DNA from 2 places in the Turicibacter sp. genome. Region 2 is predicted to be linked to the other one. Evidence: predicted binding sites of a transcription regulator. Region 2 holds the regulator's gene; the other holds the start of a gene.
The links. The regulator HrcA, encoded in region 2, represses chaperone genes, less so after heat shock. The targets are predictions, from matches to a motif close to TTTTAGCACTNNNNNNNNNNNAGTGCTAAAA.

Region 1: the regulator HrcA is predicted to act here: its motif matches at 12,374-12,404, upstream of J6D32_RS13160 (co-chaperone GroES).

The regions. Positions count from the first base shown of each region.
Region 1 covers NZ_JAGAVR010000122.1:16,617-33,587, forward strand. Annotated here, with positions in the region: gene J6D32_RS13100 (GntR family transcriptional regulator) at 1-384, opposite strand, end outside; gene J6D32_RS13105 (RecX family transcriptional regulator) at 430-1,248, opposite strand; gene J6D32_RS13110 (MGDG synthase family glycosyltransferase) at 1,229-2,374, opposite strand; gene J6D32_RS13115 (N-acetylmuramoyl-L-alanine amidase family protein) at 2,662-4,566, opposite strand; gene J6D32_RS13120 (pyridoxal phosphate-dependent aminotransferase) at 4,694-5,851, opposite strand; gene J6D32_RS13125 (sensor histidine kinase) at 6,007-7,407, opposite strand; gene J6D32_RS13130 (response regulator transcription factor) at 7,410-8,090, opposite strand; gene J6D32_RS13135 (hypothetical protein) at 8,225-8,551, shown strand; gene J6D32_RS13140 (LolA family protein) at 8,589-9,587, opposite strand; gene J6D32_RS13145 (DUF378 domain-containing protein) at 9,720-9,920, shown strand; gene acpS (holo-ACP synthase) at 9,956-10,306, opposite strand; gene groL (chaperonin GroEL) at 10,408-12,024, opposite strand; gene J6D32_RS13160 (co-chaperone GroES) at 12,071-12,358, opposite strand; gene J6D32_RS13165 (type III pantothenate kinase) at 12,585-13,355, opposite strand; gene coaBC (bifunctional phosphopantothenoylcysteine decarboxylase/phosphopantothenate--cysteine ligase CoaBC) at 13,349-14,560, opposite strand; gene J6D32_RS13175 (ECF transporter S component) at 14,561-15,184, opposite strand; gene J6D32_RS13180 (redox-sensing transcriptional repressor Rex) at 15,516-16,175, opposite strand; gene J6D32_RS13185 (ABC-F family ATP-binding cassette domain-containing protein) at 16,416-16,971, shown strand, end outside.
Region 2 covers NZ_JAGAVR010000065.1:11,224-28,194, forward strand. Annotated here, with positions in the region: gene J6D32_RS08420 (DUF1700 domain-containing protein) at 1-20, shown strand, start outside; gene J6D32_RS08425 (DUF4097 family beta strand repeat-containing protein) at 39-1,025, shown strand; gene J6D32_RS08430 (deoxycytidylate deaminase) at 1,117-1,590, shown strand; gene lspA (signal peptidase II) at 1,676-2,134, shown strand; gene J6D32_RS08440 (RluA family pseudouridine synthase) at 2,246-3,154, shown strand; gene J6D32_RS08445 (rhomboid family intramembrane serine protease) at 3,179-4,450, shown strand; gene rnhC (ribonuclease HIII) at 4,735-5,661, opposite strand; gene J6D32_RS08455 (endonuclease MutS2) at 5,770-8,115, shown strand; lysine riboswitch at 8,228-8,395, shown strand; gene J6D32_RS08460 (transporter substrate-binding domain-containing protein) at 8,472-9,284, shown strand; gene J6D32_RS08465 (amino acid ABC transporter permease) at 9,287-10,048, shown strand; gene J6D32_RS08470 (amino acid ABC transporter ATP-binding protein) at 10,058-10,798, shown strand; gene trxA (thioredoxin) at 10,981-11,295, shown strand; gene hrcA (heat-inducible transcriptional repressor HrcA) at 11,485-12,516, shown strand; gene grpE (nucleotide exchange factor GrpE) at 12,520-13,083, shown strand; gene dnaK (molecular chaperone DnaK) at 13,116-14,930, shown strand; gene dnaJ (molecular chaperone DnaJ) at 15,012-16,160, shown strand; gene prmA (50S ribosomal protein L11 methyltransferase) at 16,315-16,971, shown strand, end outside.

The DNA of each region.
Region 1 (16,971 bases), on a different contig from region 2:
CATACGCAATCTTAACAAACTATGCACCTTATCCCCAACTTTGATTTCTAAGTGATGAGCAATACGTTCATCTGCAATTATAATATCATAATCAACAACTTTAGTATGTGGCTTCATTCCCTTACTAATAATCTCTGATGTAAATCCAACAAGCTCTGCTACAGGCTCATGTAATTTATTATCTGCTACAAAAGTTCCCACTTTTTCCTTACGATAAAGCTTTCCTTCCTTAATTAATTCCTCAATTGCTTTTCGTGCTGTCATACGTGAAACATCATACTTCATTGCTAAATCTCGTTCTGATTGAATCATTGCATTCGGTACCAATGATTTAATTTCTTCTTCAATAAGTAGTTTAACCTTTAAATATGCTGGTTGTGCCATAACTCATCCCTCTTACCAAATAAAGGAGACTATTAAAAAGTCTCCTTACTCTTCTTGTTGAATTAATTGTTGATAACTACTCGAAATATCATCATAGTTAAATCCCTTACGCATCAGGGCATTTACAATTTTAACTTTCTTATCATAACCGCTTAATGCCTGATGTCTTCTAAATAACTTTTCCATTTCTTTAACTAAAATGCGTTGATCTGAGTCTTCATCTTCAAATTCAATCTGATTAATCGCCTTCTCAATCACAAAGCGACTAAATCCTTTATTCATTAAATGCTGAGATACTTTTTGCTTTATAAAATGTGGACCATATTTCGTATTAGTTTTAAGCACCTGATTTGCTAATTTCATTGCATTTTCAAGCTGAGTGTCATCATCATATAATTTCAAATGCTTGTCAATTAAACGAGAGGAAACTCCTTTTTTCAATAGATCCTGAGAAATACCAGCTGGACCCTTTTTCCCCATAATCGAATGGTGCGAAATATAAGATATAGCATACTGTTCATCATTTAATAATCCAACGTTCGTTAAACGCTCCAGTACCTCTTTAATCATTAAAGATTCATATTCTTTAAGTTCTAGTTTTTGATAAATTTCTGCAGTGGTATAAGATTTACGACTTAAAAGATTTAAGGCGTACTGATAAGCACGTCCTAAATCTAATTTCGATTGAAGCTCTTCATAAATCGCTTCATCTAATTCCTTTCCCGCTACTAATCGATATTTTAAAACAATCTCTTCATGAACCGCTAAAACTTGAGTTAATCCTGATTCATCTAAAATCGTAACTTCATAGTCTAATCCTTTTAAATGCTCAAGCTTTAAAACTTTATAACACTTGTTGTTCATAATATTCTTCACTATCTTTTAACACATCTTCTACAATATTCTTAGCAGAATAAGGACGTGATAATTGGTTAATATTCTGTTTCATTTCTTCAAGCATTCCCTCTTCATTTAAAATAATGAGTACATGATAAATTAACTCAGATTCACTTGAAACGATGACAGATGCTCCTTTTTCTTCAAAATAACGGGCATTTTCAAGTTCTTGCCCATAAACAGGATTATATAAAATAACTGGGACTGACTTTACCGCGGCTTCAGTTAATGAAATACCTCCCGGCTTAGTCACCATTAAATCAGCGATATCTAAGAGTTCATTCATCTCTTTACAATATCCTAACACTTGTAAGTTAGCGTAACCGGCTTTAACTTCCATCATTTTCTCATACATTTTATGATTGTTTCCACAAACCACTACAACTTGGATCTCCGGTTGTGATGCTAAACGAGTGGCAATCTCATCAACATGAGAAACAACACCGTATGCTCCAGCAGAAACGACAACCGTTCGTTTATTAGGATCTAACTGATATTTTTCATAGATTTCAGATTTAGGATGTTTTTTATAAAATTTAGAATTGATTGGTATTCCTGTTAACATGAATTGGTTTTGAGAAAGTCCATTTGCAACGCCCCAAGCAACCATTTTATTACTTGCAACATAATGGCGACGAGCTCCTTTATACAACCATAATCCACTCGCATAATAATCAGTAATAACTGTGTAAATAGGAATTTTAAATCCCTTTTCTTCAAGTGTATATAAAGACGTTACCGGAAACACACTGATAATAGCATCAGGTTTAAACGAATTAATCTTATTGCGAAGTGAGCGAATTCCGAATTCTAAATAAGGTTTTAAAATTTTAGCATGAATTGAATCATGAATAGCATAGCTTGAACCGTAATATAACATACGATAAAGATCTTTTCCAATTGGTTTATATGTTTTTAAATACGCCTTTTGTAAAGTTTTTGATAAAGTCGGAAATTCTTCAGAATATAAATCATATTCCTCTACAATTACATTTTCATGTTTCATAAACTCTTCAGTTAGAGCGCTAGAAACTTGCAAATGCCCACTTCCAAACGGAGCTGTTAATATTAATACTTTCGTTGAACGAGTCATTTTTCCCTCTCCTTCTTTATTTAGATAATATTAAAGTTGAAAGACTAATCAATATAATAGCACAAATTAATAGTTGTATCTATATTGTTCCTTTAACTTACCACTCTTAGACATAAAAACTCTTTTTTCTTAAGAATTTTTAAGTTTTAAACTAGTTCAGAAAATAAAACCATCTCAATATTTAATAACGTATTAATCTATAATCAATTATCATTTGATTATCCTATTTTTATTCAGTACTAACTTGATAAAAAGGGGACCTCCAGTATCTAAAGGTCCCCATTTAATTATTTTGATTTGTATGGGACATTTAAATATTGGAGTGTCGCTTTAACCACAGCTTCTCCCCACTTCTCATAATTAGCCTTCCATTCATTGCTATCTTTCACATTATCGATATAAGCATATTCAATTAACATGGTTTCAGGACCATAGTTTGGAATAGCTTTATAATTATCATTATACTTTAATAAAGTAGAAGCTTGTGTCGCTTTTCCACCTGTTTCACGAATAATATATAAATAATCCATATAATCATTTTGGCAACCATATGTCGTTACATAGTCAGAATCTTTACATAAATAGTACTTTTTATAAGATCCCTCTGACACTCTAAACTCACTTTTTTCTGAATCTCGTGGACCCTGACCTGCTGCAGTTAAAGCAGAAGCTACAAGTTCTCCCCATTCATTGGTCGCAGAAACTGGCGTATAAACTTCAAACCCTTCTAATGATTTATCATAAGAATTTAAATGATTTGAAATCATGTATTTAGGTTGGTATTGATACGCCTGTTCAACTCGCCCCTCTTCATAATAAGGAGATTCATTATAATCAAAGTTTCCTTTTCCAGCTGGATCTAGATCTTCCGTTCTCGTCATCTTAACTTTCAATCCATGATCTTCTAAACGAGACGTAATATAGTTTGCAATTTTAAGTACTTCTTCTGCTTCTAATAAATTATTGAATGCTGTTCCTGTATCCAATCCACCATGCCCTGGATCTATTAAAATATCATAGACACCCTCTGGTAACTCAGTCACATCTTTCACATCAATAGCTAGCATTCCTTGGTACGTCTTAACTTCGATATGCTTTGCAATGCCATCTCTTTGAATCGTATACCATTCATCAAACACTTTTTCATGTGTATAAATCGGTTCATTATTAAAATATAAATAATATCGCCCTGCTTCTAAATTTGCTAACTGAATTCCTTTATTTGTCTCACTTTCATACTTTTCATTAACAACTTCTACACCTTCATGATTAACTAATTGATAAGTTTCAATCGTTTCAGCTGGCGTATTCACCTTAACATGTAATGACTCTGCATAAAAGTTATGCTCAACATAATCATAATGCTCTAATTGCTCATTAATTAGGATTAAATCTTTCCCTTCAAATGTTGGCGTTAAGGCACCCTGAGTTGAATGATTCAGTGTTGTTTTAGCATCTTCATCTTGAACAGTTGATGTAAAAATAACCCCTGATTGTTCCCCACTAAAAACAAGAGATAAAGCATGATATTCCTCTAAAGATACAATTGGAATCTCAACTTTAATACGAAGCGTATCCCCTTCTTTATTCATTTCCTTTGGAATAAACGATTCTAACACTTCTTCTTTAGAAGAAATTAATTGATAGCTTAATGATTTTAAATTTAAACTTTTTAGTTCTTGTTGATTTAAAACATGATCAAACGTCAGCCCATTGTCATCCATCAAAAAATTTTCAATCGATTGAGTAAATCGTTGATTATCTTTTTGTGTTGTAATCGTCTTTTTCAATGTATTCGAAAAGGCTAGCCCTTTTTTCTTTGCTTTAAACTCAATATGATACGCTGTTTCAGGTTGCTCAAGTTCAACTTCAAATGTCGTTTGACTTGAATCTAACTGATACACTTCATCATTGACTTTAATAACAATATCTTTATATTGCTCTACATCTAATGCTTCCCAACTCATCGTTAAATTAAATGAACTAGCTCCTACTTCCTCATTTAAATCATTTGTTATCGCGAACTGAACCGGTACCTTATCTGTTAACAAAGCTTTTATCCCAAAGAATAAACTCAAAATAAGAAATAAACAAATTAAAATAAAAATACTAAAACGTACTTTATTAATTCTTCTTCGCTTTACTACTCTCTTCTTTCTATATGTATTTCCTCTATATTGATAATTTGTCATTCTCTTCACTCTTTCAAATACAATCTCTTTTTTTACTTCAATTAGTGTTTTCTAAAAATCAATAATCTTACCCAATCAAATGAAGTCCGACAATATTTTATCACAAAAAAGGAAATCATACGTGTTTTTACAAGATATTTCTAAAATTTTGAATTCTTCTTATCCCTTCTTTCAAAACATTATAATCACAACAATAAGATAAACGAACATAGCCAGAATCCTCTACCTCAAATGCGATTCCTGGAACAAGTGCCACCTTTTCATTTTCTAATAATTTAATCGCAAACTCCTTTGAAGACAATCCATACTCACTCGCATCTAAATACAAATAAAAAGCTCCATCAGGTCTCACAATATTCTTAAAATAAGGCTTCAGATTCTCATATGCATAATCACGATTTCTCTTATAATAAGACCTAATATTATCCACAATCTCCGGATGCTTTAAAGCCTCGATAGCCCCATACTGAGAAACCGTGCTAACCGATGCTACCATATTATGATGTACCAACCCAACTAATTTCATATAGTGACGCGGTCCCATCACATACCCAACTCGCCACCCCGTCATCGCAAAAGACTTCGATAAACCATTCATCACAAACAATCGATTACGCAAATCATGATATTGACTAATAGATGGATACTCTTGATTATCAAACAAAAGCTCTCTATAAATCTCATCAGAAATCACAAAAATCGGTCTATCTTTAATGCACTCATAAATACATGCCAAATCTGATTCAGTCATCAACTTTCCTGTTGGATTACAAGGCGAATTTAAAATGATAGCCTTCGTCTTATCTGTGATCAAACTTAATAACTTCTCTTTTTCAATTCTCATACTTGTTGATAACATATCGTAAGGAACAACTGTACCACCATTCATCTCAGTATTACTTTGATAAAGTACAAATGAGGGATTAAAAACTATTACCTCATCCCCCTCCTCAAGAATAACCTTCAAAACAGCACTAATCGATTCTGAAACACCGCTTGTAATAATCATTTCATCCATCGTATACTCTTGATGAAATTTTTCCTTACAATATGCTAACAGTGCTTCTTTCAACTCAGGAACTCCAAAAAAATTCGCATACCCTAACGAATCTTTCAACAAACGACGATGTAAATCCTTGCGGATTAACTCATACGTCTCATGAAATAAATGAGGCTCCCCAAGTGTAAAATCAACGACATCATCATAGGAATCTGCTAAATTCTTCATTTCCCTGATAATCGAAGGATGGACCGTATTCAACCTTTCATTTACTCTCATCTTCATTGATTTATCTCCCTCCTCTATAACTAAACTATATGACTCAAAAACAAAAAATAGTCATAAGCTCATGCTCATGACTATTTTTTTAAAATGTTAACTACATTATACAAACTTGATATGAAATTTAAGACTCAAACTGAGCATCAATTTTAGATTCATTATTCATCAAAATCAGGATCAATATTTAATTCAAAATAGAATTTAACTCCCCGCTCCGTATTCATAACGCCGTAATTACTTTGATGCAACTCTAAAATCTTACTCACAATCAATAATCCAAGTCCTGTTCCACCACTATCACGATTACGAGACTTTTCTAAACGATAAAATGGCTCCCAAATTAAATCTAACTCATTTTCAGGAATAAAAATCCCTGTATTCTCAATTTCAAAACGTGCCGTTTTATCATAACGCTCAATCGTTATATAAATCGCCTCATCAGAAGAAGTATACCGAATTGCATTCGAATAAAGATTCATTACAACGGTCATAATCTGATCAGAATCTGCCTCAACATAAACATCATCTAAATCAGTCAACACATTTAAATGCTTCTCCTCAGCTAAATGACTCATCTTCTTATGAACATGCTCCACCAACATCTTCAAATTAAAACTACTTAAATCTAACTCATCCGGCTTCGATTCCATTCGCATATAATTAAGCGTATCCTGAACCATCATCGTCATACGATCGACTTCTTCAATAATTGAATCAACCTGAACGGTCATCTCATCTTTAGTCAAAGGCTTTGATTTAACGCGATTCGCAATCCCCTTAATAATCGTCAACGGCGTCTTTAATTCATGTGAAATCGTCGCAAAGAAATTAGATCGCATCTGCTCAAATTCACGTTCTCTTGCAATATCATCCTTTAGTCTTTCATTAGCTGCCTTTAACTCACTTAACGTATTATGAAGATTATCACTCATCACATTAATATTTGTTGCTAAATCCTTTAACTCATCATCAGAACTAACCTGACACTTCTCAGAAAAATCGATATTCGCAATATTCGTTGTAACCCGCTTCATATGCAATAATGGCTTTGTAATATGCTCGGTTAACCAAATCGCAAATACTAAAACTAAAATTGCTAAAATCATAAAAATAAAAATATAATAGTTTGTAAAAACGGCTAACATCTCCCCTAAAACTTGTAATGAATAGGTAAACTTTAAAATCAATTGTTGACCTTCTTTAAACGTTACCGTCGTATAATAATGAAATGACGTCACATTCTCAACTCTAGAAGATTCAAAGAAAATATCATTCTCAGCTAATCGATCTAAATTCAGTTGAGTCGTCGTCGGGCTATAAATATCATACTCTACTAAATGATTATCCTTCACATCATTTAAATATGAAATAAACTCCGGCGAATAAAAATCAATATTTAGCATATCTTCTTTAATTTCATAAACCAACTGATAAATCTGATTTTGTTTATAACTTGGATAAGCAAAATCATAAAAATAATATTGAGCCGCAATATCTAAACTAATCGTCGCAAAAAATAATCCGAATAATAATAAAAAGATTTTAGTCGCTAAACGCAAAACTAGATCACCTCAAACTTATATCCAACCCCAAAAACAGTATGAATATATCGTGCGTAATTTCCTAGTTTTTTACGAATTTTTTTAATATGTGTATCGACTACACGAGTATCGCCAAAATAATCAATCCCCCATACCGCATCTAAAATGCGATCGCGATCTAGTGCAATACGATGATTTTCAATTAAAAAGACAAGTAAATCAAATTCTTTTGGTCTAAAATCAATTAACTCATTATCGATACGTACTGTACGTGATAACTTATTAACGACAAGTCCATCAAAAGCTAACTCATAAGTTGTTACTTCATCTTCCTCATTCGTACGAGCCAATAATCGATTAATTTTTGCTAATAAAATTTTATTTTCAAAAGGCTTAGTAATATAATCATCAACTTTTAAATCATAACCCTTCACTTGATCTTCAACACTTGAACGTGCTGTTAAAATCATAATTGGAACCTTAGAAACCGATCTAATCTCTTTTAATACTGAAAAGCCATCTTTTCCTGGCATCATTAAATCTAATAATGCTAAGTCAATTTGTTGTGAATGAAATAAACGTAAAGCTTCCTCCCCATCTTTCGCTTCAATTACTTCAAAATAATCGCCTAAAAAATCAACTAAAATCTCTCTAATTTTCACTTCATCTTCTGCTACTAATACTTTATATCTAATACTCATCTCAACACTCTCCAATAGTGAACAAAATAATCTATTTAAAATTTAACATAAATGAATACATTTTGTACACACGAAAAACATAGTTTTTTTTATTAATATAATATATAGCTTTTTTTCAGAATGGAGTATTCAACATGAAAAACAATCAATATCCAATTAAAAAGATACTTGGCTATATCTTATCTATTAGTAGTATCCTTTTTATTTGCATCATATTCTATCAACTGCACTCAAAAGATTTAAAAATAAATAGTCATCAGCAAAATCAAATTTATTCTAATTCTTATTCAACCGAAATGACATCTCATTCTGTTAACAATACATGTGAAATCGTCATATCAGAAAAAGATGATGATTATATTAAAGCCTTGCAAACTGATTTTCCAAATTGTAAAATTATTGAAAAGAACGACTTGTTTCAATTCGATTTAATTAACTATCTCTCAAACTTATTTAATTAATTTAAAAGGACTGCCTAGGCAGTCCTTCTTTTAACTCTTATTTTTCAAAATAACTAGTCATAGAAGAAGCAACAGATACTAATTCATCTTCTTCTAATGTTTCAGAAACTAAGAAAAACTCTACTCCACGATCAACCCAAGTAATTGAATTGTCGCTTAAAGCTCCAATTGTTCCGTTAATTAAAACAGGCTCTCCTGCCACTGTTTCAAGATTACCAGTTTCTGAATAAGAAGCTGGTTCTTGAATCATTGTGAAGTCTTTATCTCCATCGAACGTCATAATAATACGTTCACCCATTTCAGTTTCAATTGATTGTTTATTTGAAAGAGTTGTTCCCTCTGGTAAATATGAAGGATACAATTCACCTGTTAATGTGTTAATTACACCTTCGCCCATTGTTTCTTGAGAATACTCCATTGTTTGTTGACAATCAAAATATCCATCAGCTAAATCCTCATTAAATTTGAATGATGTAAATTTCATTGAAACGCGTGGTGTTCCCTCCGCATCCATCACATACACTTCAGTTGGTGTTAATGATTTTTTATCAAACACCACTTTTTGTGTTGTTAAATCACGATTTCCATGATAATTAGCTACTGTCTCAAATGTATAGCAATCGTCTTCAGATAAGAATGAAGTTTCAGTATCATTTAAGATATCTGATAATAATGATTGATATAAATACACTTGTGAACTTGATAATGGCCAATCACTTTGGAATTTAAATTGTTTGTTTAACGCTGGTGTTAAAACATAAACTCCATCGTCATTTTTTAAGATGATTTGTTCATTGTTAGTTGTTTCATTTTTCAATGTTACTTTGTAGTAATTTGGTTGTTGGTAAGCCACTTCTACGTTGTATTGATACATTTGTCCATTATTATCAACTTCCATAACCCCAGTTGCATAATAAGACTTCGCATCGTCGAGATTACTTGTTAACTTATCTACGACGTCTTGCTGTGACATTTCTCCGCATCCTGCTAATAGCACGGTAAGCATTACTGCGAACACTAAACATAATTTCTTCATCGCTATCCACCTCTTTATTAAGTTCATTTCAATAAATAATATGAATTCGATATTTAATTTATGCTTTCTAATACATAAAACTACCATATTAATTAAATACTAATAATATTCAAAACGAAAGGAGCATCGAAGATGGCTATTATTCAGCGTATTGCATTAGTTCTAACAATTATTGGTGCAATAAATTGGGGACTAATTGGATTTTTTGAATTTGATTTAGTTGCTTACTTATTTGGTGGGCAAACAGCAATTATTTCAAGAGTTATTTATGGATTAGTTGGAATCGCAGGACTTATAAATATTGCTCTACTCTTCTCTAGTAGAAATGACTAATAATTAAAACCAGTTGCACTGATAGGCAACTGGTTTTAATTTGATTCTACAACAACAAATGCCACTGCATATTGTTCGCAATGACTTAAACTCAAATGAATGTCTTCTAACTGAGGCTTATCTAAATATGGTTTTCCATTTTCATCATTTAAAATACTAAACTCAGTATATGATTTGCCATCACAGTAAGTTCCAAGAGCCTTATATAACGCTTCTTTTACTGCCCAGCGTCCGGCTAAAAACTCATGTTGTCTTTTCTCAGATTTAAAATTTAAAAATAGTTGATACTCATCATTGCTTAGTAACTTTTTAACAAATCTTTCTTTATGATTTAAAGAACTGATACGATTAATCTCAACAATATCTGTTCCAATTCCTTTCAACATTTCAGATCCTCCCTGTATTTTTCTTTTATTATACCTCATGTTAACTTTAAACAAAAAGAGAGAATCAAACAATTGATTCTCTCTTTTATAAAGCTAAATAATTAGTATGGCATTCCACCCATTTCAGGCATTGCAGGTGCGGCCTGTGGCTTTTCAATTTCAACAACTGCAGCTTCTGCTGTTAAGAATGAAGCAGAAATACTTGCCGCATTTTGAAGTGCTGAACGTGTTACTTTTGTTGGGTCAACAATTCCAGCTTTGAACATATCAACAAACTCATCAGTTGCCGCATTATATCCAAATCCAGTTTCTAATTCTTTTAATCGATACACAATAACTGATCCATCGATTCCTGCATTTTCAGCAATTTGGCGTACTGGAGCTTCTAATGCCTTTAAAACAATTTTAACTCCTGTCGCTTCATCACCTTTAGCATCAATTCGAGCTACTTCATTATAAATATTCATATAGGCTGTTCCACCACCAGCAACAATTCCTTCTTGAACCGCTGCACGTGTTGCATTTAACGCATCTTCGATACGTAATTTACGCTCTTTCAATTCTGTTTCAGTTGCAGCACCTACTTTAATAACCGCAACTCCACCGCAAAGTTTTGCTAAACGTTCTTGTAATTTTTCACGATCAAATTCAGACGTTGTATTTTCAAGTTCTGCACGAATTTGAGCAATACGAGCTTGAATATCAATTTGTGATCCGGCACCTTCAACCATCGTTGTATGATCTTTTGTTACAATAACACGTCCTGCATGACCACATTGATCAAGAGTTGTATTTTTTAACTCTAATCCTAGCTCTTCAGTGATTAACTCTGCACCCGTTAAAATTGAAATATCTTCAAGCATACGTTTACGACGATCTCCAAATCCAGGAGCTTTAATCGCTACAACATTAAATGTTCCACGTAACTTATTTACAACTAAAGCTGCCAACGCTTCATTTTCAACATCATCTGCCACAATCACCATTGGACGACCTGTTTGAACTAATTGTTCAAGAATTGGTAAAATATCTTGTAAAGTCGAGATTTTTGAATCCGTCACTAAAATATATGGATTATCTAAAATTGCTTCCATTTTATCTGTATCAGTTACCATATATGATGATAAATATCCGCGATCAAATTGCATTCCTTCAACAATATCCATTGTTGTTTCGAATCCTTTAGACTCTTCTAATGTAATCACACCATCATTTCCAACACGTTCCATTGCTTCTGCAATTAACTTACCAATTTCCTCATCAGCTGCAGAAATAGCTGCAACATTAGCAATCGATTCTTTTCCTTCAATCGGTTTAGAAGCCGATTTTAATGCTTCAACCGCAACCTTAACAGCGCGTTCCATTCCACGACGAATCGTCATTGGATTTGCACCTGCTACAATATTTTTATTTCCTTCACGAATCATAGCTTGTGCTAAAACCGTAGCCGTCGTTGTCCCATCACCTGCTACATCATTCGTACGACTTGCTACTTGAGCCACTAAACGAGCTCCCATGTTTTCAAACTTATCCTCAAGTTCAATTTCCTTTGCAATCGAAACCCCATCATTAATAATTTGAGGTGCTCCAAATTTTTGCTCAAGGATTACATTTCTTCCTTTAGGTCCAAGCGTTACTTTTACTGTATCAGCTAACTTATCCACACCACGAATCATCGCACGACGAGCATCTTCAGCAAATAAAATTTCTTTTGCCATTAAAATTCCTCCCTTATCACCTATATTTAAACTATTTTAATATCAATTATTCAACAATTGCTAAAATATCCTCAGATGAAACAATCACTAAATCCTTCCCTTGATGGTTGACCTTAGTTCCACCAAATCCATTATAGATAACACGTTGTCCCACCATAACATCAAGTGGTAAACGTTGTCCATTATCAAGAATACGCCCTTCTCCCACAGCCAAAATAACACCTTCAGAATGACTTGGCTTTGCAGCTTCTCTTGAAAGAATAATTCCACTTGCCGTTGTTAGTTCAACTTCTACAACTTCAAGTACAACATGATTATTCAGTGGTTTTAACATAATGTTCCCTCCTCGTTTTAGCACTCAAGATGTAAGAGTGCTACTGTGTTGATTATACAAATACTAATAAATATTGGCAATAGATAAAAACCAAATTCCTATTTATTATAGTCACTCTTTCCATAAATATGCTTAATTTTATTGAGCATTCCAATTATTAAAATGCTACTTGTCGAGAAATGAAAAAAGTTAGAACGATTTAAAATCTTCCTAACTTTTTATTTCTCTAATTTTGTTTTGTCTTTTGATAGATGATTTTCATTCCCTTAAATCCTAAATCTGGATCATAAACATCAATCATATCCGTTTCATTAAAAATAATTCGACCAAGACCCCCAGTTGCAATAACCTTAAGATCCTTGCCAACTTGCTCTTTAACCTTTTTAATAATATATTCAGTTTGTCCAATATATCCAAAGACAAGTCCACCTTGCATGCTTGTAATTGTATTTCGGCACACAATTGACTCAGGCTTTTTGATTTCAATCTCTGGTAATTTAGCAGCTTGAGTCCATAATGCTTGAGCACAAATTTCAATTCCAGGTGAAGTTACGCCAAACTCAAATTCTCCAAATTCATTAACATAATCATACGTTGTCGCCGTTCCGAAATCAATCACTAGCGCAGGTCCTCCATAAATATGATAAGCGGCTGCGATATCTACAATTCGGTCTGCTCCAACCTCTTTTGGATTTTCTGTTTTAATCGAAATACCTGTTTTCACGCCAGGACCTACAATCATCGGCTCTAAGTTAAAATACTTACGAATTCCATTAGTTAAAGAATGCATAACCTTCGGCACAACACTAGAAATTAAGACAGCTTCAATCGATAAAGGGTTAATATCCTTCGTACGGAAAAACGACAAAATCGTAATTCCAAACTCATCTGACGTTCTTTGCATCTTAGTTGTTAATCGAAAATTAGCAATTAGCTCATCTTGATTATACACACCTAATGTAATGTTTGTATTTCCTACGTCAATAACAACTAACATACTTCTCCTCTTTTCTCCATTAACATCGTCATCAGACGACTTAAAATCTCATATCCAACTGCCTCTTTACTCATTAAATCAAGCTTCTCACAGTTCGATTCCGTAATAAATGTAACTAAATTTGTATCTTTATTAAAGCCTGCACCTTCATCTGTTAACTGATTAGCAACAATCATGTCAGCTTTCTTATTTATTAATTTTTTAGTCGCAAACTCGACTAAATTTTCAGTCTCCATTGCGAATCCACAAACCACTTGATGCGGTAATTTATGTTGACCAGCATAAGCTAAAATATCTTGATTCATAACAAATTCTAAAGTCAATCGATCACCAGATTTTTTCAACTTTTGATTTGCAACAGATTCAACACCGTAATCTGAAACAGCTGCTGATTTAATTAAAATATCATACTGAGACTTTAATGAATCGAATACTTCAAACATTTCCGTTGCCGTACGAACGTTAATAACTTCAATTCCCACTGGCTTTCTTAAATTAACCGGACCTGAAATTAACGTTACATTTGCTCCTAAATTTCTAGCTGCGCGGGCTACTGAATACCCCATTTTTCCACTTGAGTGATTCGTAATAAACCGAACCGGGTCTAAATCTTCCTGTGTAGGACCTGCCGTTACAACAACCTTGACTCCTTCAAGTGGCTTTTCTTTAACGATTGCCCATTCAATAGCATCCATAATATCATCTACATCAGCTAATCTTCCGGCACCAATATCACCGCAAGCCAAATAACCGCTGCCTGATTCAATAAATTGCATACCAGCTTCTTTACACATCTTGATATTTCGTTGTGTAATAGGATTAGTTAACATTCCCGTATTCATTGCAGGTGCAATTAATTTAGGACAAGACGCTGCTAAAAATGTTGTTGATAACATATCATCTGCTAATCCATGAGCAAACTTAGCAATACAATTTGCTGATGCTGGAGCCACTACAAATAAATCTGCTCGTTGTGCCAATGAAATATGATTCACATTATACTCAAAATTACGATCGAACGTATCAATTGATACTCGATTATGAGTTAACGTTTCAAATGTTAACGGCTGAATAAACTCGGTTGCATTTTTAGTCATAATCACATGGACATCATAGCCCTTTTTATATAAATTACTAGCAATCTGAGCACTTTTAAATGCTGCAATACCGCCCGTGACACCTAAGACAATCGTCTTTTTGCTCAATTACATCACCTTCTTCATCATCGGCTCTAATACCTTAACTAATGGTGTCGTTACAACAGTGGCTAAAATTGCTTCTAACACACTATTTGTTGTGATAAGTCCCATTAAAAGCACAAATAATTCTGAAACATCTACCCCTTTAGCCGCTGCATAGCTTGGACCAAAGAATAAATAAATCATACCTAAAACTAAAACACTATGCATAATCGTACAGACCAATGCCGTAACAGCACTACCTGCAACATTATGATTTCGTTTCTTAAACCAAGTATATAACAATGCACTCATGACTCCAAGTAATACACGTGGGCCAATTGCGATGACTAAACTCATTAAATTCCCGTGATACTCACCCAATGAATAAAACGGAGTAAATACAAACGATGTAATCGTTGGGGTAATCGTATTAATTAACACACTTCCAAGTCCAAAGACTAAACCAGTTATTGCTCCACCTTTAACGCCAAGTAACATCCCCGCTAAAATAACCGGAATATGCAATGTTGTCGCGCGAATTGGACCAAGTGGAATAAATCCAAGTGGTGTAAACATTAAAACGACCTCAATACTACAAAACATTGTCAGTAAAACTAAAAATTTTGTTTTCTTTCTTGTACTATTCATTTTTCTTCTCCTCCACTGTCGCTTCCTAAGAATGCAACGCATCGAAATTTAAATTTGAATCCATGGTCATTATTTGATTGATGTCTATATGATCACCATCAACTCTCCCCATCTCATCGCTTTTTATTATACTTAGGTTATAACCTTTTTTCAACCAAAACAAAAGATTTTTCCATTATAAACCACAGATTAATTATGACGCTTACATTTACATAATAAAAACTCCTTATTCTTATAAAATTTGCGTCATTTCGACACTTTTTATTCAATAAAAAAGCTTATAATCCTAAAGATTATAAGCTTTTCCCCCTCATATAACATCCCTTATAAATTATCGTCCCGCTTGTTCTTTTTGGAATACATAAAAGAATAACGTTTCTAGTTCCATATTTAAATCAACTTCATGAACTGTAATCTCTTCACTCACATTAATTACTGTTGATGACAAGTTTAAAATCCCTTTGATTCCCAATCCTTCTAATGATGTAGCGACAGCTTGTGCTACCGTTGGTGGTACCGTTAAAATAACATATGTTACTTTATGCTCCTCAATATAATCCTTTAAACTATCTAAATGGTATAAAGGTAAATCGCCGATACATTGTCCCACTAATGACTCATCCGTATCAAACCCAGCAACTAAGTTAACTGGTGTTCTGAAGACGCGTTTTTTGAATTTATCTGAACTAAAATATTTTAATAAGGCACGTCCTAAGTTACCTACCCCAATTAAAACACAGCTTTGAACGTCTTCTGTTTTTAACAAGTTATTGAATGCTTCTAGTACAATTCTAACTTCATAACCATAACCTTGGCGTCCTAATTCACCTAAATATGAAAAATCACGACGAATTGTAGCTGAATCGATTCCAATTTTTTGGCTCAATTCGCTTGATTGAATTCGTTTTACCCCCATCTCATCTAATTCAACGAAACAGCGACGGTATAATGCTAATCTTTTTATTGTTGCATTCGGAATATTTGATAGCATAAAAAACCTCCTTTACCATATTAAAATAATATCATGAAAATAATGCAATGTGAATACTGTCACGAGCATAAAACGTCTATATGTTAAATTACTTCAAAAATCGTCCCTTATTTACATTAGTGTCCGTTGCACATCTTGAGATTAAGCATTATACTTATTATTAAAGTCACAGAGTTTTTAATAACCTCATAACCTTAAAAACTAAATTCAAACAACGTAACTTTTTAAAGGAGATAGACCATGATTTTATTACAAACAAGTAAATTGACGAAACTCTATTCAGGAACGCCAATTCTTGAAAACGTCCAATTTGAAGTCAAAAAGGGTGAGCGCATAGCAGTTGTTGGACGTAATGGAGCTGGAAAATCAACACTACTAAAAATGATTGCAGATGAAATTGACTTTGACTCAGGTGAAATCCATAAACCCCAAAGCGTCATCCTTGGTTATTTTGCACAATCAAGCCATGTTAATTCAGACGATACTATTTATAATGAAATGTTAAAAGTATTTAGTAAAACACTTCAATTAAAGAAACAATTAGAAGAATTAAGTTTAAAAATGGCTGAAATTGATCCTACAACTGAAGCCTACCTAAAAATTATCGAACAATACCAAAATATGAATCACCAATTTGAATTAATGAGTGGCTACACCTATGAAGCTGAAATTAATAACATTTTAAATCGATTCAAATTCAATGAAATTGGTTTTGACCAAAAAATTTCAAACTTAAGTGGAGGACAAAAAACCCGCTTAGCGTTAGCAAAACTTCTACTTCAAAAACCAGATATCT
Region 2 (16,971 bases):
TTTTAATCAGACCATTTTAATTTGAGAGGGGATTTGTTATGAAAAAAAATAGAATGGGTTTATATTTAATTTATTCATCAGTGACAGCTTTAGTTATTTTTATAGCAAGCATGATTTCCATGACAGTCTATGATATCAAGAAAATACCTGATTTGATTGATGATATCGCAGAAAGAATAGAAGGCTATGAGGGAGATATTTTCACTTATGATCATCTAGAATCCGAGCAGTTTGTGTCAAATTTACAGTTTAGACAAAGTGGAAGTGAAGAAGACTATTATCATTTAAGTACGTTTGATTTTGATTTAGCACAACCAATTGAACTAGAAACTGATGTGATGAACGCAGATGTAGTGATTCAATCGGTAGAAGGTCAGACATTAAGTGTTGAAATTTACACCAAAAAACCAAATCGTTTCCGTATTGAACAATCCATTTCGACCGTGACAGTTGAAGAAAAGAAAAAAAATCAACTGTTTTGTTTCTTTGGATGTGAGGAAAGTAAATCAAAAATTGTCATTAAGGTCCCTCAAAATGTCATGGATTATGAATTAGAGACCCTTAATGGCGATATTAAAATTTCAGGGATTGGACAAATTTTAGAAGTTAAGACCGTGAATGGAACGGTTGAACTCTGTGATAGTCAGTTTGTTGAGGCCATTTTAGAAACAGTGAATGGAAAAATTAAAGTTTTAGATAGTATCATAAACAACGAGAGTACGCTATCAGTTGTAAACGGAAGTCTTTTAGTTTCTAATTTAGAAAGTTCGTATATCGAAGCGGAAACAATTAATGGTGATTTTTCGATAACAGATTTAAAGGGAGAGGTATTAAACCTCTCCACAGTGAATGGGGATTTCAATTTGAAAAATATATACATGAGCTACATTGATGTGGATAAACTAAATGGAGAGGTAAGTTTAAAAAATGAAGATTTAAGTTATCAAATTAAATCTTTACAGCTATCAGGATTAAAGAAAAATCATGAAATAGAGGCAAATGTCTTGAAAATCAGTTATAATTAAAATAGGGATAAAAACTTATCTCCCAGTGGGCGATAGGTTTTTTTACTATCACATCAAAACGAATTAGGTTAATGTAATAGGAGGCTTTTTTATGCGTGAAAATTATTTAAGTTGGGATGAGTATTTCATGGGGATTGCATTACTATCTTCCATGCGTAGTAAAGATCCTCAGACTCAAGTTGGAGCTTGCATTGTAAATGAAGAACATCGAATTGTCGGAATAGGCTATAATGGGTTTCCACATGGATGTAAAGATGAAGAATTTCCATGGGAGCGTGAAGGAGAGTTTATAAATACGAAATATCCATACGTTGTTCATGCGGAACAAAATGCTATTTTAAACAGTACGACTAGCCTTAAACATTGTCGTTTATATGTTTCACTGTTTCCATGTCATGAATGTGCCAAATATATCATTCAATCTGGAATTAATGAAATTGTTTACATGAGTGATAAGTATGCTCATACAGACAGCACCCTTGCCTCAAAACGAATGCTTGATGCAGCGGGAGTTAAATACCGTCAAATGGCTGAGATTTCATTGAATGTGAACACGGCTAAATAGGGAAATTTTATATACAAAAATTGAATTGTTTGTTATAATGTTAAAATGTCAAAATAAAACGAATACTAAAGGAGTAGTGGAATAAATGTGGTTAATTATCGCCATTGTCGCTTTAACTATTGTGCTCGATCAAGTGACAAAATATTTAGTTGCCTCACAAATGACGATTGGTCAATCCATTCCGATTATTGATAACTTTTTATACATTACATCACATCGTAATGCAGGTGCAGCTTGGGGAATTTTTCAAGGAAAAATGATGTTTTTTTACCTCATCACATTAGCAGTCATCGCCGTTGTTATTGTGTGGATGACTCGCTTAGATATTAAAAAAGATAAATGGTTAATGATTGCCTTAGCCCTTATTTTAGGGGGAGCGGTTGGAAACTTTATCGATCGTGTGTTGTATCAACACGTTGTTGACTTTATTGACACGTATATTTTGGGTTATGATTTCCCAATTTTTAATATTGCAGATAGTGCCTTATGTATTGGAGTTGTCTTAATGGCGATTGATGCCATTTTAGATATGAAGCGTCAATAATCATAACATCAAACACTACAACTTAGTAAAATAAAGACGATTAAATTAAAGACAACCAAGAAAGTAGTAAATCCTTAAATGGCTTTTTTGCTTGTTGAAAGGATGGCGTTTATGGAACAAGAAAATATGATAGTAACAGAAGAATTAGTAGGTGTTCGTTTAGATAAAGTTTTAAATGAATCATTTGAGGATTATTCACGTTCTTATTTACAACAACTCATTAAAGAGGGACGTGTTTTAATTAATGGACAAGTGGCGAAAGCTAACTATAAATGTCGATTAAATGATCAAATTGAAATCAATATCCCAGAACCTGAAGTTTTAGACGTGATTCCAGAAGAGATGGATTTAGATATTGTTTATCAAGATGATTACGTGATTGTTGTTAATAAACCTGAAAATATGGTCGTACATCCCGCACCAGGAAGTATGAGTGGGACGCTTGTCAATGGATTGATGGCCCAAGTGACGGATTTATCAGGTATTAATGGTGTTTTACGTCCAGGCATTGTGCATCGTATTGATAAAGATACATCTGGTTTATTAATGGTTGCTAAAAACGATGTGGCACATGAATCTCTTGTGAATCAATTAGTTGAAAAAACAGTCACTAGACGTTATGTTGCCCTTGTACATGGGGTGATTCCTCATGATAATGGAACGATTGATGCGCCGATTGGCCGTGATCCTAAAGACCGTAAGAAGATGGCGGTAGTAGAGTCAGGGAAGCATGCGGTTACGCATTTTAAAGTGTTACAACGTTTTAAAGAGTTTACGTTAATTGAGTGTCGTTTAGAAACAGGTCGCACTCATCAAATTCGTGTTCATATGAGATATATTGGGTATCCATTAGCAGGAGATCCTCAATATGGTCCACGTAAAACAATTGGTGCAGAACATGGACAATTTTTACATGCTAAAGTTTTAGGGTTTGTCCATCCTAAGACCGAAGAGTATATGGAATTCTCGGCACCGATTCCAACATATTTTGAAGAGGCATTAGCAAATCTTCAAAAATAAGCTTAAATATAAGGTGATAAGAAAATGGAAAAGCAAGGTGTGATGAAGGAGATTCGCTTAGATATTCAAAGTGAACTAACCATGAATATCGTGAATTATTTATTAGTAGAAGAAAATTACATTTATGTTGGAAATGAAAAAGAAATTTGGTTAGAGAATTTATCACATCCAACGGTGCAGCTCATATATATTAATCAACGAAGTTTGTTTAATGAAATGCAAGCCTCACAACTCATGAAACAAATTGATCGAGTTCGTTCGCGTGTCAGACGTCGTTATTTGTTATGGCGTCTGAACGTGGTGATTTTAAATATAGATACGGCAAGTTGTCAATATTTTAGTAATGTAAAAGACTATGTTAAAATTATTGATATTCAGCGAGCAGACGATTTTACTCAAAATGAGGACATTAAACAATTTTACTCAAGTATTGAACGAGCGTCTTTGGAGCGTTCAATGAGTGAGTTGATTATTGAAATGCAACAAACATCGAAAGCTAAAGCTTTAAATGTAAGAAAAATGCTTGAGTTTCAATCTAAATCATTTGTGATTATTGGATTTTTAGCGCTTCTAGTCATCCTATTTTTAATGATTCAAATTCAACCGGTTAAAAATATTGGAACCGCTATCGAATTTGGAGCGAAATATAATCCATTAATTATAGCGGGAGAATATTGGCGCTTATTAACACCAAGTCTTATTCATTTACAATTATTCCATTTATTATTTAATGCTATTTTTATTTATCAATTTGGTAAAATAATTGAGCACCTATTTGGGTGGTGGCGACTCACTATTATCATCATTGGGTCTGCCTTTTTAGGAAATTTATTTAGTTTTGCTTTTATTGAAAATGTTTCTTTAGGAGCTTCTACCGTTGCTTATGGGTTACTCGGTGCCATGCTGTTTTTAGGAATTGAAAATAGAAAAATGTTTATGCATTTAGTAAAGGGAATGATTTTTCCCATTATGCTATTTTCAATTGTTTGGGCAATCATAGATCCAACGATTGACTTTTATGGTCATTTAGGAGGGTTTTTAGGAGGGTTCTTAATTGCTTCAATTTTAGGACTTCCAAAAACTAAACAGTATTTATCACGAACAGCGTTAGCAACTGCCACCTATGTGTTATTAGTGATGGGACTTTTTACACGTGGAACACTTTTAACACAGCAAACGGATTATTCTGACTATAATATGGCGTTAATCTATTATTATTTACAAAATAATGAACCTGAAAAAGCAGCCCATTTTATTGATAAATTAGATATTAAGTTAGAAGAAATAGTCAAATAAAAAGTATGAAAGTTTCAATTAGAACCTATTAGCTTACACTTGAAACAGTGTGTGCTTATAGGTTCTTTTATTTTATAAGATTTAAGTGGCAATCCATTTTGTATTCTTTAGCATCTTTTAACCCCAACGTAGAAATTGAGAATTTCAATCCCAATAGAGAAGGAAAGTCGTCGAATAAAAAAGATGAACTCTGTAGGATGCAGAATTCATCTTTTAACTGTCATTTAATTCGCCTTTTTATAAAAGATCAGATTATTTTCATCTCAACTCTTTTATTTGAGGTTCTATTTTAAAATTTTATTTGTATTCGCAAAGTGCCATTTTGTTAAAGACTGAAGTGTTTCTTTTCCATGAAGTTTAACAAATTTTCGTCCTGCGATGTCGACCGGAGCACCTGCACCTTTTGGTAGTTCAAATTGATATTTTTTACTCATAATTTGCATGTATTTAACAAATGAGGCGCGAGCTAAAATTGAGGCAGCTGCTACCGCTACGTGAACCGATTCGCCTTTTTGAATAAAGTGAAGGTTTTCGCTGATGATGGTTGGTTGTTTAGGTAATTTCTTCAAATAGTCATAGTACTTTGCTTCATTAACGAACTCATCCATTATGATGAAATCAGGAAGGGAAGGGAGTGACGTGGTTAATTTCAATAAAGCTTGATTATGGAGATAGGCTTTAATTGAGTTTGCATTCATTCCTTTTTCAACCATGAGGTTATATTTTTCATTAGGTAGAACGAGGCATTGATGGGGAATCATCGTTTCAATTTGATGAGCCAGTTGACAAATCTCAAGATCTTTTAATGCTTTTGAATCTTTAATTCCCATTTCTTGAAGAAAAGCTATTTGATCTTTTTCAACAGACGCACAACAAACCACAATCGGTCCGAAGTAATCTCCTGTTCCAACCTCATCACATCCGATTGCTGAAAGCATAGCAATGTTGCTTGGGAGGGTTGACTTTTCATTTAAAGTTGATTTTTTAGGAGTCGTTGAAGTAGGTGAAGCCTTTTGCCACTTGTTTGCTTCAATCTCAGGATTCACCCCTTGAAATACCACTTTTTTGCTTAGATAAGCCGTAATGGTACAAGAAGTGGTCTTTGCTTGAAAAAGAGTATGATTTGGAATTTTAATAATTTGTTTTTCGTAATATTGGTACATTTTTTCTAGTATTTGTTGCGATACTGTTAAGGTAATTGTTGAAGCCATAGGGTCACCGTCCATTTAAATGTATACTATGATTTTAACAGAATTTGTGTTAAAATAACATCGTTAAAAATTTTTGCAAATTTTTTTTGCTAAAGTGGAGTGAGATTAGTGAAACAAGCTATTCAGATATTAGAATTTAATAAGATTAAACAAACGATTGAGTCGTTGTGTGCTTGTTCGCTTGGACAAAAACGCGTGGCTTTATTAAAGCCAACGACGATTGAAAAAGATGTGGAGTATGGATTAAATCAATCAGATGAAGCCTTAAGAATTATTTACGCGTTAGGAGAGGCTCCACTAGGTGGGGTATCTGATATTTCAGAGGCGATTGCGCGTGCGAAGATTTCAGCGATTCTATCTTCACAAGAGTTATTAGCGGTGAGCCGCTTACTTTATGCGGTGTCACAGATGAAATCTTTTGCAGAACGTTTAAATGAGATTAAAGTCGATGCCCCGATTTTTGCACATCATACGAATACGTTAGTCGCTTTATCGAGTTTACAAAATGCTATTAATGCGTGTATCGATGAGACAGGATATGTGATGGACAGTGCATCAGGTGAATTACGTAGTATTCGTCGTGCTATTCAAAGCACCGAATCTCGTATTAAAGAACGTCTAAATCAAGTCGTATCAGAGCGTCGTAGCAAATTGACAGATGGAATCGTAACGATTCGTAATGAACGTTATGTTGTTCCAGTTCGTGCAGATTATAAAAATACGTTTGGTGGAACGATTCATGATCAATCCTCATCAGGAAATACGTATTTTATGGAACCAAAAGAAGTGGTGGATTTAAATAATAAGTTGCAAGAGTGGCATGTAGAAGAACGCCGTGAGATTGAACGTATTTTACGTGAATTAACCGAAGAAGTGAAGAAGTTTGTCGACTTACTGTCATTAAATGTTGAGCTTCTTGGAGAAATTGACTTCATGTTTGCAAAAGGAAAGTATGCCCGTTTAATTAATGGAACGCGTCCTAAAATAAATACTAAAGGGATTATCCGTTTAGTGGCTGCTAGACATCCCTTAATTGATCAAAAGTCTGTTGTGGCTAATGACATCGAACTTGGAGATGAGTATACGACGATTGTAATCACAGGTCCAAACACAGGGGGGAAAACTGTTACGTTAAAAACGGTGGGATTACTAACGTTGATGGCACAAGCAGGTCTTTTAATTCCGGCACACGAGTCATCACAATTGGCTATTTTCGATCATGTTTTTGCTGATATTGGAGACGAACAAAGTATTGAACAAAGTTTATCAACGTTCTCATCTCATATGACAAATATCGTTAAAATTATGGAACGTTTAACAGTGAATAGCTTGATTTTATTTGATGAGCTAGGGGCAGGAACCGATCCGAAAGAAGGCGCATCACTTGCTATTTCGATTTTAAATTATGTTAAGGTTCGAGGAGCGCGTACGATTGCGACGTCGCATTACCCTGAGCTTAAGGCCTATGCTTATGAGCAAGATGATGTGATTAATGCATCGGTTGAATTTAATGTTGAGACGCTTTCCCCAACGTATCGTTTACTTGTTGGAGTACCTGGACGTTCAAATGCCTTTGAGATTTCAAAACGTTTAGGATTAAAAGAGGCCATTTTAAATCAAGCTCGTTCATATGTTGAAAGTGAACGAACAGAAATGACGGATTTAATTACAAAACTTGAGGATCGTGGATTACAATTAGATCAGGAGATTCAACATCTTCAGCAACAAAATACATTAGTTGAAGAAATGAAAAAAGAATATGAGCAAAAACTGGCAAAATTTGAGGCAGAACGTGAAAAAGTCTTAGAGGATATCAAAAAAGAAGCATTTGAAAGTGTTCGCCAAGCAAAAGAAGAAGCAGAACAAATTGTGATGGATTTACGTCGAGCGAAAAAAATGGCTGATTTATCAATGAAAGATCATGAGTTAACAGAAAAATTGACGTCATTAAAGAAAGCAGAGGCGAAACAAGCAGAGCAATTTAAGAAAAAGGCTCAAAATAAACAGCCGTTAAAACCAGGTGATGAAGTGATGGTTTTATCTTTAAATCGTCAAGGTGAACTGATTGAGCAAACCAAAAATGGAGAATGGATGGTTCAACTGGGTATGATGAAAGTGAACATTAAACCTGAAGATCTTCAATATTTACGTAAATCGGTTCAGAAAAAGGAAACAAAAAAAGGGCAAATGGTTCATAAACGTAATAGCCATGTCGGAATTCAATTGGATTTACGAGGAGAACGCTATGAAGATGCTATGTTAATGCTTGATAAATACTTTGATGATGTCTTATTGGCTGGATATCAAACGATTACGATTATTCATGGTCATGGAACGGGAGCTCTTCGCCAAGGGGTTCATAAATATTTAAAACAAAATAAACACGTTGCAAGCTTTAGATTTGGGGGAGCCGGTGAAGGTGGAACTGGAGCAACGGTTGTTGAATTAAAATAAGGGAGTCCTGTCTATCTCGAGTCAATCGGGATAGATTTTTTTGTGAAAATATATTTTTCAAAATAAAGTTTACATTATATGGAAATCATGTTATTTTATAAGAGGACAAAAAAAATCGTATAGAGGTAGCGTTGCATCAGAGTACAACAGGGAGCTGGCAAGTGAGGAAATGTTGGAAAGGTAATCATCGCCGAAAGTTTCGTATTGGCAAATACGTCACTTGGGGTTGCAGGAAATACCTGTAACACTCCTTCAGTTTTGAAGAGGAGCTATTAAACAGAGGACTTTTTTTCAGTCGTGTTAATAGCACGACTTTTTTTGTTACAATCAATTTTAATCAAAGGGGAGATTTTAATATGAGAAAATTAGTTGTAACGTTAGCAGGATGTATTTTGCTTGCAGGATGTAGCGGGAATGCTACAAGTAATTCAAAAGATACGTTTACGGTTGGAATGGAATGTAATTATGCTCCGTTTAACTGGCAAACGTCAGCACCAACACAGACAAGTGTATCAATTGGTGGAGCAGGATTTTGTGATGGATACGATGTGAGAATTGCAAATGAAATTGCAAAGAGCATGGAAAAAGAGTTAGTGATTAAAAAATTAGAGTGGGATGGTTTGCAATTATCACTAGAATCGGGAGAAATTGATGCGATTATTGCTGGGATGACCGCTAATGAGGAACGTGAACAAGGAATTGATTTTACGACACCTTATTTTGAATCAGAAATGGTACTGATTGTTCGTGCAGACGATGATTTAGTTCATGCAACATCTATTCAAGATTTTAGTGGTAAAAATGTGATTGGACAGATGAATACTAATTATGATACGGTAATTGACCAAATTGAAGGGGTGAATCACTTAACACCTAAATCTTCTTATCCTGAGTTAGTGGTCTCTTTACAATCAAATGAAGCAGATGCTATTACGGCTGAATTACCCGTTGCCGAAGGGGTCATTCAAGCTAATCCAGATTTGACTATTGTTCACTTTGCAGAAGGTAAAGGATTTGATATTGATACATCTGTTTCAATTGGATTAAAAGAAGGCAGTCGTGGTACAGAGTTCTTTAATCAAGTTCAATCTGCTTTAGATAATATTTCAGATTCGACTCGAAATGAATGGATGACAGAATCTCGCGAAAGTGCGCCAACAGGTGAATAATTATGATGTTCTTAACCACTCAAAATGGCTTTTTAAATAAATCATTTTCTTTATTTGTTAAAAATTTTGATTTGTTCATGTATGGAATTAAAATGACACTCATTTTAGCTTTTTTAGGAACGATGTTAGGCTTAGTTATTGGGTTAGTTCTAGGGGGATTGCGTGCGATTACAATTGAACCAAGAGACTTAAAAAGTGTAAAAGTGTTAAAAAAAATGATGCACTGTTTGATAGGTCTTTACGTTTGGTTTTTTAGAGGGACTCCAATGATGGTGCAAGCGATGTTTTTATATCATGCTTTACGTCCTATTCTAGGGTGGAGTTCATTAACTGCAGGGATTGTGATTATTTCGGTTAATACTGGGGCTTATATGGCAGAAATTATCCGTTCAGGTATTCAGTCAGTGGATAAAGGGCAACTTGAAGCCGCTAGAAGTATTGGAATGACCGCTTTTCAATCGATGATGTACATTATCTTACCTCAGGCGATTAAAAACGCCTTTCCTTCTATTGGAAATGAATTTATTGTGAATATTAAAGATAGTTCAATGTTAAATGTCATTGGGGTGATTGAAGTTTTCTTCCAATCTAAATCAGTAGCAGGAAGTGTGATGCTATATTCTGAGACGTTTTTTATTACGTGCCTCATTTATTTAGTGTTAACGACAATTACAGCACAAATTTTAGGTTGGATTGAAAAGAAAATGAACGTGAAAAAAACTTCATTTCCATCATCGCAAACGGTTCCAATGGCAAATCTTTAGGAGGAGAGTATGGCAGAAAATACGATGATCAACATCCATCATTTAGAAAAACGATTTGGAGAACTAGAGGTTTTAAAAAACATAGAGTTTCATGTGGATAAAGGAGAAGTTATTACGATTATTGGATCAAGTGGAAGTGGGAAATCAACTCTACTTCGATGCCTTAATTTATTAGAAATTCCAGATAGTGGTGAAATCTTATATCGAGGCCAGGATATTTTAAAGGGAGAACTTAATGTTAATCAATACCGAACTAAAGTCGGGATGGTGTTTCAAAGTTTTAATTTGTTTCAAAATAAAACAGTTCTTGATAATTGTGTCATTGGACAAACAAAAGTATTGAAACGAAGAAAAGAAGAGGCGATCGAAAAAGCGATGTTTTATTTAGAGAAGGTCGGAATGAAATCATTTGCTCATGCAAGTAGTTCACAATTATCAGGGGGGCAAAAACAACGTGTAGCCATTGCGCGTGCTTTATGTATGGAACCAGAAGTATTGTTATTTGATGAACCGACAAGTGCCCTTGATCCTGAAATGGTGGGTGACGTTTTAAAAGTCATGAAACAATTAGCGGAGGATGGATTAACGATGATTGTGGTGACACATGAAATGGGATTTGCTAAAGAGGTAAGTCATCGAGTTGTTTTTATGGATCGAGGGGTGATTGCTGAGGAAGGAACACCAGATGAAATCTTTGTAAATCCTAAACAGGCACGAACGAAAGAATTTTTACGCCGATATTTAAATTAGTTAAAGGATCGTGTTGGCGCTCCATTTACTGTTTAAAATAAAGGGATTGTTAGAAAGTTATGGGGATAGGTGTCTAAAAATGTGAAATAATATTTGGGTGAAAGTGCAATCTATTTGTAATTTCATGGTAATATGATATACTTATGATAGACTATCAAGAAGTATTAGAGGAGGAAATAAACATGGCAGTTATTCATGCAACAGAAGAAAATTTTGCTCAAGAAATTGCAACTGGATTAGTTTTAGTTGATTTTTATGCAGATTGGTGCGGACCATGTAAGATGATTGCGCCTGTTCTAGAAGAGTTAGCGACTGAATTACAAGGTGTTGCTAAAATTGTTAAAGTAAACGTGGATCATTGTCCAGGTGTTGCGTCACAATTTAAAGTGATGTCAATTCCAACATTAATTTTATTTAAAGACGGTCAAGCAGTTCAGCAAACAGTTGGATTCCAACCAAAAGCGTCGTTATTATCATTAATTGAATCGCATAAATAATTCAAAAAGACGCTCCTAGGAGTGTCTTTTTTTGTATGAAATAGCATGAAATGAGAATATTAATCAAGGTAGACGGTTGCTGAAGTTAGACTTCTGAAAAAAATAAAAAATTAGCACTAATGAGTTGACAGTGCTAATAAGGTTATATATAATGGTATTAGCACTTGATGATAACGAGTGCTAAAAGAGGTGTTTACATTGCTAACGGAACGACAAATACTTGTTTTAAAGGCAATTGTAGAAGAGTTCATACACACGGCACAGCCAGTAGGTTCGCGCGTCTTATCTAAAAAAGAAGAACTGAATTTTTCAGCTGCTACGATTCGAAATGAAATGGCAGATTTAGAAGATTTGGGCTTTCTTGAAAAAACACATACGTCAAGTGGTCGGATCCCGAGTCAAAAGGGATATCGTTATTACGTAGACTACCTTGTAAAAGAAGAACCTATGGAGACAACACCAGAAGTAGGAATATTTAAACAATTGTTAAATCAAAAACAATTTGAACGTGAAACAACCATTAAAGAAGCGGTTAAATTGCTCTCAAGTTTAACGAATTATACGTCAATTTTATTAGGTCCCTCTCGTGATTACAGTCGAGTCAAAAAAATTCAGTTTGTTCCGATTTCAGATGCACAAGCTGTCTTTGTTCTTATTACAGACCAAGGGCATGTTGAGAGTCGGACAATTACGATTCCTGACAATATTGATATTAAAAAAATGGAGACCATTATTAAAGCGCTCGATGAATTACTTGTCGGTGAATTTGTGGGTGAAATCCATGATAAGTTAACTGAAAGCTTTGAAAATCAATTACATGATTTCATTACATACAAAGAGGAAATTATGTATACAATGCTTCAATTACTTTCTCAGTCGCTCTCTCAAAACAATTATATTCTAAGTGGAAAATCTAATATTTTGAAACAACCAGAATTCAATGATTTAGATAAAGCTTATCATTTGTTTAGTATGATTGAAGCAGATGAGATTGTAAAAGTTATTGAGTCAGATGATGAGACTCATGAATTGACGGTTAAAATTGGACAAGAAAACGAAATAAAAGCGATGGAAAACTGTACACTAATCACGGTTCCGTACCAAATTAGTGACCATGAATTTGGGAAGATTGCGGTTTTAGGACCGACGAGAATGGAGTATCGAAAAATCATTCCACTTCTTGAGCATGTCGCACGAATTATGTCTGATTTATATAAATAGGAGGTGGGGCGGTTGAATAAGGAAACCCAACCAGTTGAAGAATTAGAAGAATTAAATGAAGAAGCAGGTTGCCAAGAAGCAAATGGTGATTGCCAGTGTGAGACGGAATCAGAAGTTATCGATGAAACAGTGGAATTAAAACAACAAATTCAAGATCTGAAAGATCAATTGTTACGTAATGCAGCTGAACTTGAAAACTTTAAACGTCGTATGAATGAAGAACGCGTTCGTGAAGCGAAATATCGCTCACAGGCTGTGATTACGAATATTATTCCAGCGATTGATAACTTTGAGCGTGCTTTATCTAGTACGGTTGAAGATGAAAATACAAAAACATTCTTAACAGGATTTAAAATGATTCATACCCAATTACTTGAGGCATTAAAGCAAGAAGGGGTTGAAGTCATTAAAGCAGAAGGCGTGGCCTTCGATCCAACTGTGCATCAAGCTGTGATGCAAGAAGCAGTTGAAGGGGTAGAATCAGGAATGGTTTTACAAGAACTTCAAAAAGGTTATAAATTAAAAGATCGTGTTATTCGACCTTCAATGGTAAAAGTAAGCGAATAATTCTAAATTGTTATATAGGAGGATGAATCTCAATGGGTAAAATTATTGGTATTGACTTAGGAACAACTAACTCATGTGTTGCAGTTATGGAAGGTGGAGAAGCGAAAGTTATCGCTAATCCAGAAGGAGCTCGTACAACGCCATCAGTTGTATCATTCAAAGGTGAAGAACGTCAAGTAGGTGATGTTGCAAAACGTCAAGCAATTACAAATCCAAATACAATCATGTCTATTAAACGTCATATGGGAACAAACCATAAAGAAACAATTGAAGGAAAATCTTATACACCACAAGAAATTTCAGCAATTATTTTACAAAATTTAAAAGCAACGGCTGAAGCATACTTAGGTGAACCAGTAACTGAAGCAGTTATTACAGTTCCAGCTTACTTCATTGATGCTGAACGTCAAGCGACTAAAGATGCAGGACGTATTGCAGGTCTTGATGTTAAACGTATCATCAATGAACCAACAGCAGCAGCTTTAGCTTATGGATTAGATAAAACAGATAAAGAACAAACAATTTTAGTATATGACTTAGGAGGAGGAACTTTTGACGTTTCAATTCTTGAGTTAGCAGATGGAACATTTGAAGTATTATCAACAGCGGGAGATAATCGTTTAGGTGGAGATGATTTCGACCAAGTGATTATTGACTGGTTAGTAAAAGAATTTAAATCAGAAACAGGTGTTGATTTATCAGCAGATAAAATGGCAATGCAACGTTTAAAAGATGCGGCTGAAAAAGCTAAAAAAGACTTATCAGGAGTGACATCTGTCCAAATTTCATTACCATTCATCTCAATGAATGCAACAGGACCTTTACATTTAGAAAAAACTTTATCACGTGCTCAATTTGATGCGATGACTTCAACTCTTGTTGAACGTACAATGGGACCAGTTCGTCAAGCATTAAAAGATGCTAAGATGACTGCAAATGATTTAGATCAAGTTTTATTAGTTGGTGGATCAACTCGTATTCCTGCCGTGCAAACAGCAATCAAAAATGAATTAGGAAAAGAACCTAATAAAGGAGTTAACCCAGACGAAGTAGTTGCAATGGGAGCTGCTATCCAAGGTGGGGTGTTACAAGGAGATGTTAAAGATATCTTATTATTAGACGTTACACCATTATCTTTAGGTATCGAGACAATGGGACAAGTGATGACGGTTTTAATCCCTCGTAATACAACAATTCCAACATCTAAATCTCAAGTGTTCTCAACAGCTGCAGATAACCAACCAGCCGTAGATATTCACGTTTTACAAGGTGAACGTCCAATGGCATCAGATAACAAAACATTAGGACGCTTCCAATTAGGAGATATTCCAGCTGCACCACGTGGTATCCCTCAAATCGAAGTAACATTTGATATCGATGCTAATGGGATTGTAAATGTTAAAGCAAAAGATTTAGGTACACAAAAAGAACAACGTATCACCATCACTTCTGGTTCAGGATTAACAGATGAAGAAATTGAACGCATGGTCCGTGAAGCAGAAGAAAATGCAGATGCAGATGCAAAACGTAAAGAACAAGCAGATTTACGTAATGAAGCAGAGCAATTAATCTTTGCGGCAAATAAATCAGTTTCAGAACTTGGAGAACAAGCAACTGAAGAAGAAAAAACAAACATTAAAAATGCAGTTGAAGCATTAGAAAAAGCATTAAGCGATAACAATTTCGATGAAGTTAAAGTGAAAAAAGATGAACTTGAAAAATTAGCTCAAGAATTAGCGGTTAAAGTTTATTCTCAAGCAGCTGAGGCAGCTCAAGCGGCACAAGGTGATGCAGGAGCAAATTCAAGTGATGATTCAGTTGTAGACGCTGAATATAAAGAAGTTTAATAAAAAATTTAAAAGTCAAAGTCTACTATGACTTTGACTTTTTTTATGGTATATTATGAAAGAATAAAAGGAGGGTACAGCATGGCAAAACGTGATTATTATGAGGTGCTAGGTGTTTCAAAAACAGCAACTGATCAAGAAATTAAGCGCGCTTACCGTAAGTTAGCTAAACAGTATCATCCTGATGTTGCAACGGAAGCAAATGCAGAAGAAAAGTTCAAAGAGGTACAAGAAGCATATGAGGTGCTTAGCGATGAGCAAAAGCGCGCAGCCTATGATCAATATGGACATGCAGCAACAGATGGATTCGGTGGCCAAGGTGGATTTGGCGGATTCGGAGGATTTGGTGGAGCACAAGGCGGATTCGGAGGCGGATTCGAAGATATATTTGAAAGTATGTTCGGAGGCGGATTTGGCGGATTCGGTGGTGGCTCAAATCGTCGAAATCCAAATGCCCCACAACGTGGTAATGATTTAAAGCAAACAATAACGATTACGTTTGAAGAAGCTGCATTTGGCGTGACAAAAGAGATTACAGTAAATCGTGAAGAAGAATGTACAAAATGTGGGGGATCAGGAGCACGTTCTAAAGACGATATTGAAACATGTTCTCGTTGTAGTGGAACAGGACGCGTTGTGGAAGTTCAAAATACGATTCTTGGACGTATGCAAACTCAAACGACTTGTCCTGACTGTTCTGGAACGGGTAAAAAGATTAAACATAAATGTGATGCTTGTTCAGGGCATGGAACAGTTAACCGTCAAAAAACGATTGAAGTTAAAGTTCCAGCTGGAATTGATGATGGTCAACAAATCCGCTTAACAGGTCAAGGAGAAGCGGGACGTAATGGCGGACCAAGTGGAGATTTATATGTTGGATTTAGAGTCTTACCACATGATTTCTTTGTTCGCGATGGTTATGACCTTCGTTGTGAAATTCCAATCTCATTTAGTCAAGCAACTTTAGGAGCTGAAGTTGAAGTACCGACGTTAAATGGAAAAGTGGCTTTAAAAATTCCAGAAGGAACACAACCAGGAACTGAATTTAGAGTTCGTAATAAAGGAATTAAATACATTAACCGCGAAATGACGGGAGACTTATATGTCAAAGTTAAATTAGTCGTTCCTAAAAAAGTAAGTCATCGTCAACGTGAATTATTACATGAATTTGATCAGTTAGAAGATAAAACAGGTTCAATCTGGGATAAGTTAAAAAAGGCCTTTAAATAATGAAAATTGTAAGGATGAAGAATCCTTACAATTTTTTTATGGAAAAAGAATGACACTATAAAAAATTTACAATATTAAACAAAAGAACATAATTTTTAGTTTTTGATGAATTGTGTTATAATTTAGAGATAAAATTGATAAATGAGGTGACTTCATGAACTGGTTAGAGTTAAGTTTTCATTCAACGCATGAAGCGTATGATTTAGTTAGTAATATTTTTATTGAGGCTGGTTCGAAGGGAGTCTTACTTGAAGATTCAAATACCGTAACAGAATCACATGAGGATCATTTTGGTGAAATTTATCGCCTAAATCCTAATGATTATCCAAGTGATGGAGTTATCATTAAAGGCTATTTAGCCGTAACGTCAGATATTGAAACACAGTTAGAATTTGTGAGAACGCAATTATTAAATTTAAAATTTGATAACTTTGACCATAATAAACTGGAAATCAAAATGTTAGATGAAGAAGACTGGGCAAATAGTTGGAAAAAACATTATACTCCAATTGAAATTACGAAGACGCTAGTGATTAAACCTTGTTGGCTTGAACCTACAACTGATCCTAATGTGACAGAGATTATGTTAGATCCGGGAATGGCCTTTGGATCTGGAACGCATGAAACGACACAATTATGTTTAGAATTGATTGAACAGTATGCCAATTCAAGTCAAGTCGTTGTTGATGTAGGAACTGGTTCTGGAATTTTAGCAATCGCTGCTTCAAAACTTGGATGTCGTTTGGTTTATGCGGTTGACTTGGACGCAATGGCAGTGATTCGTGCAAAAGAAAATATTGAAATGAATCAT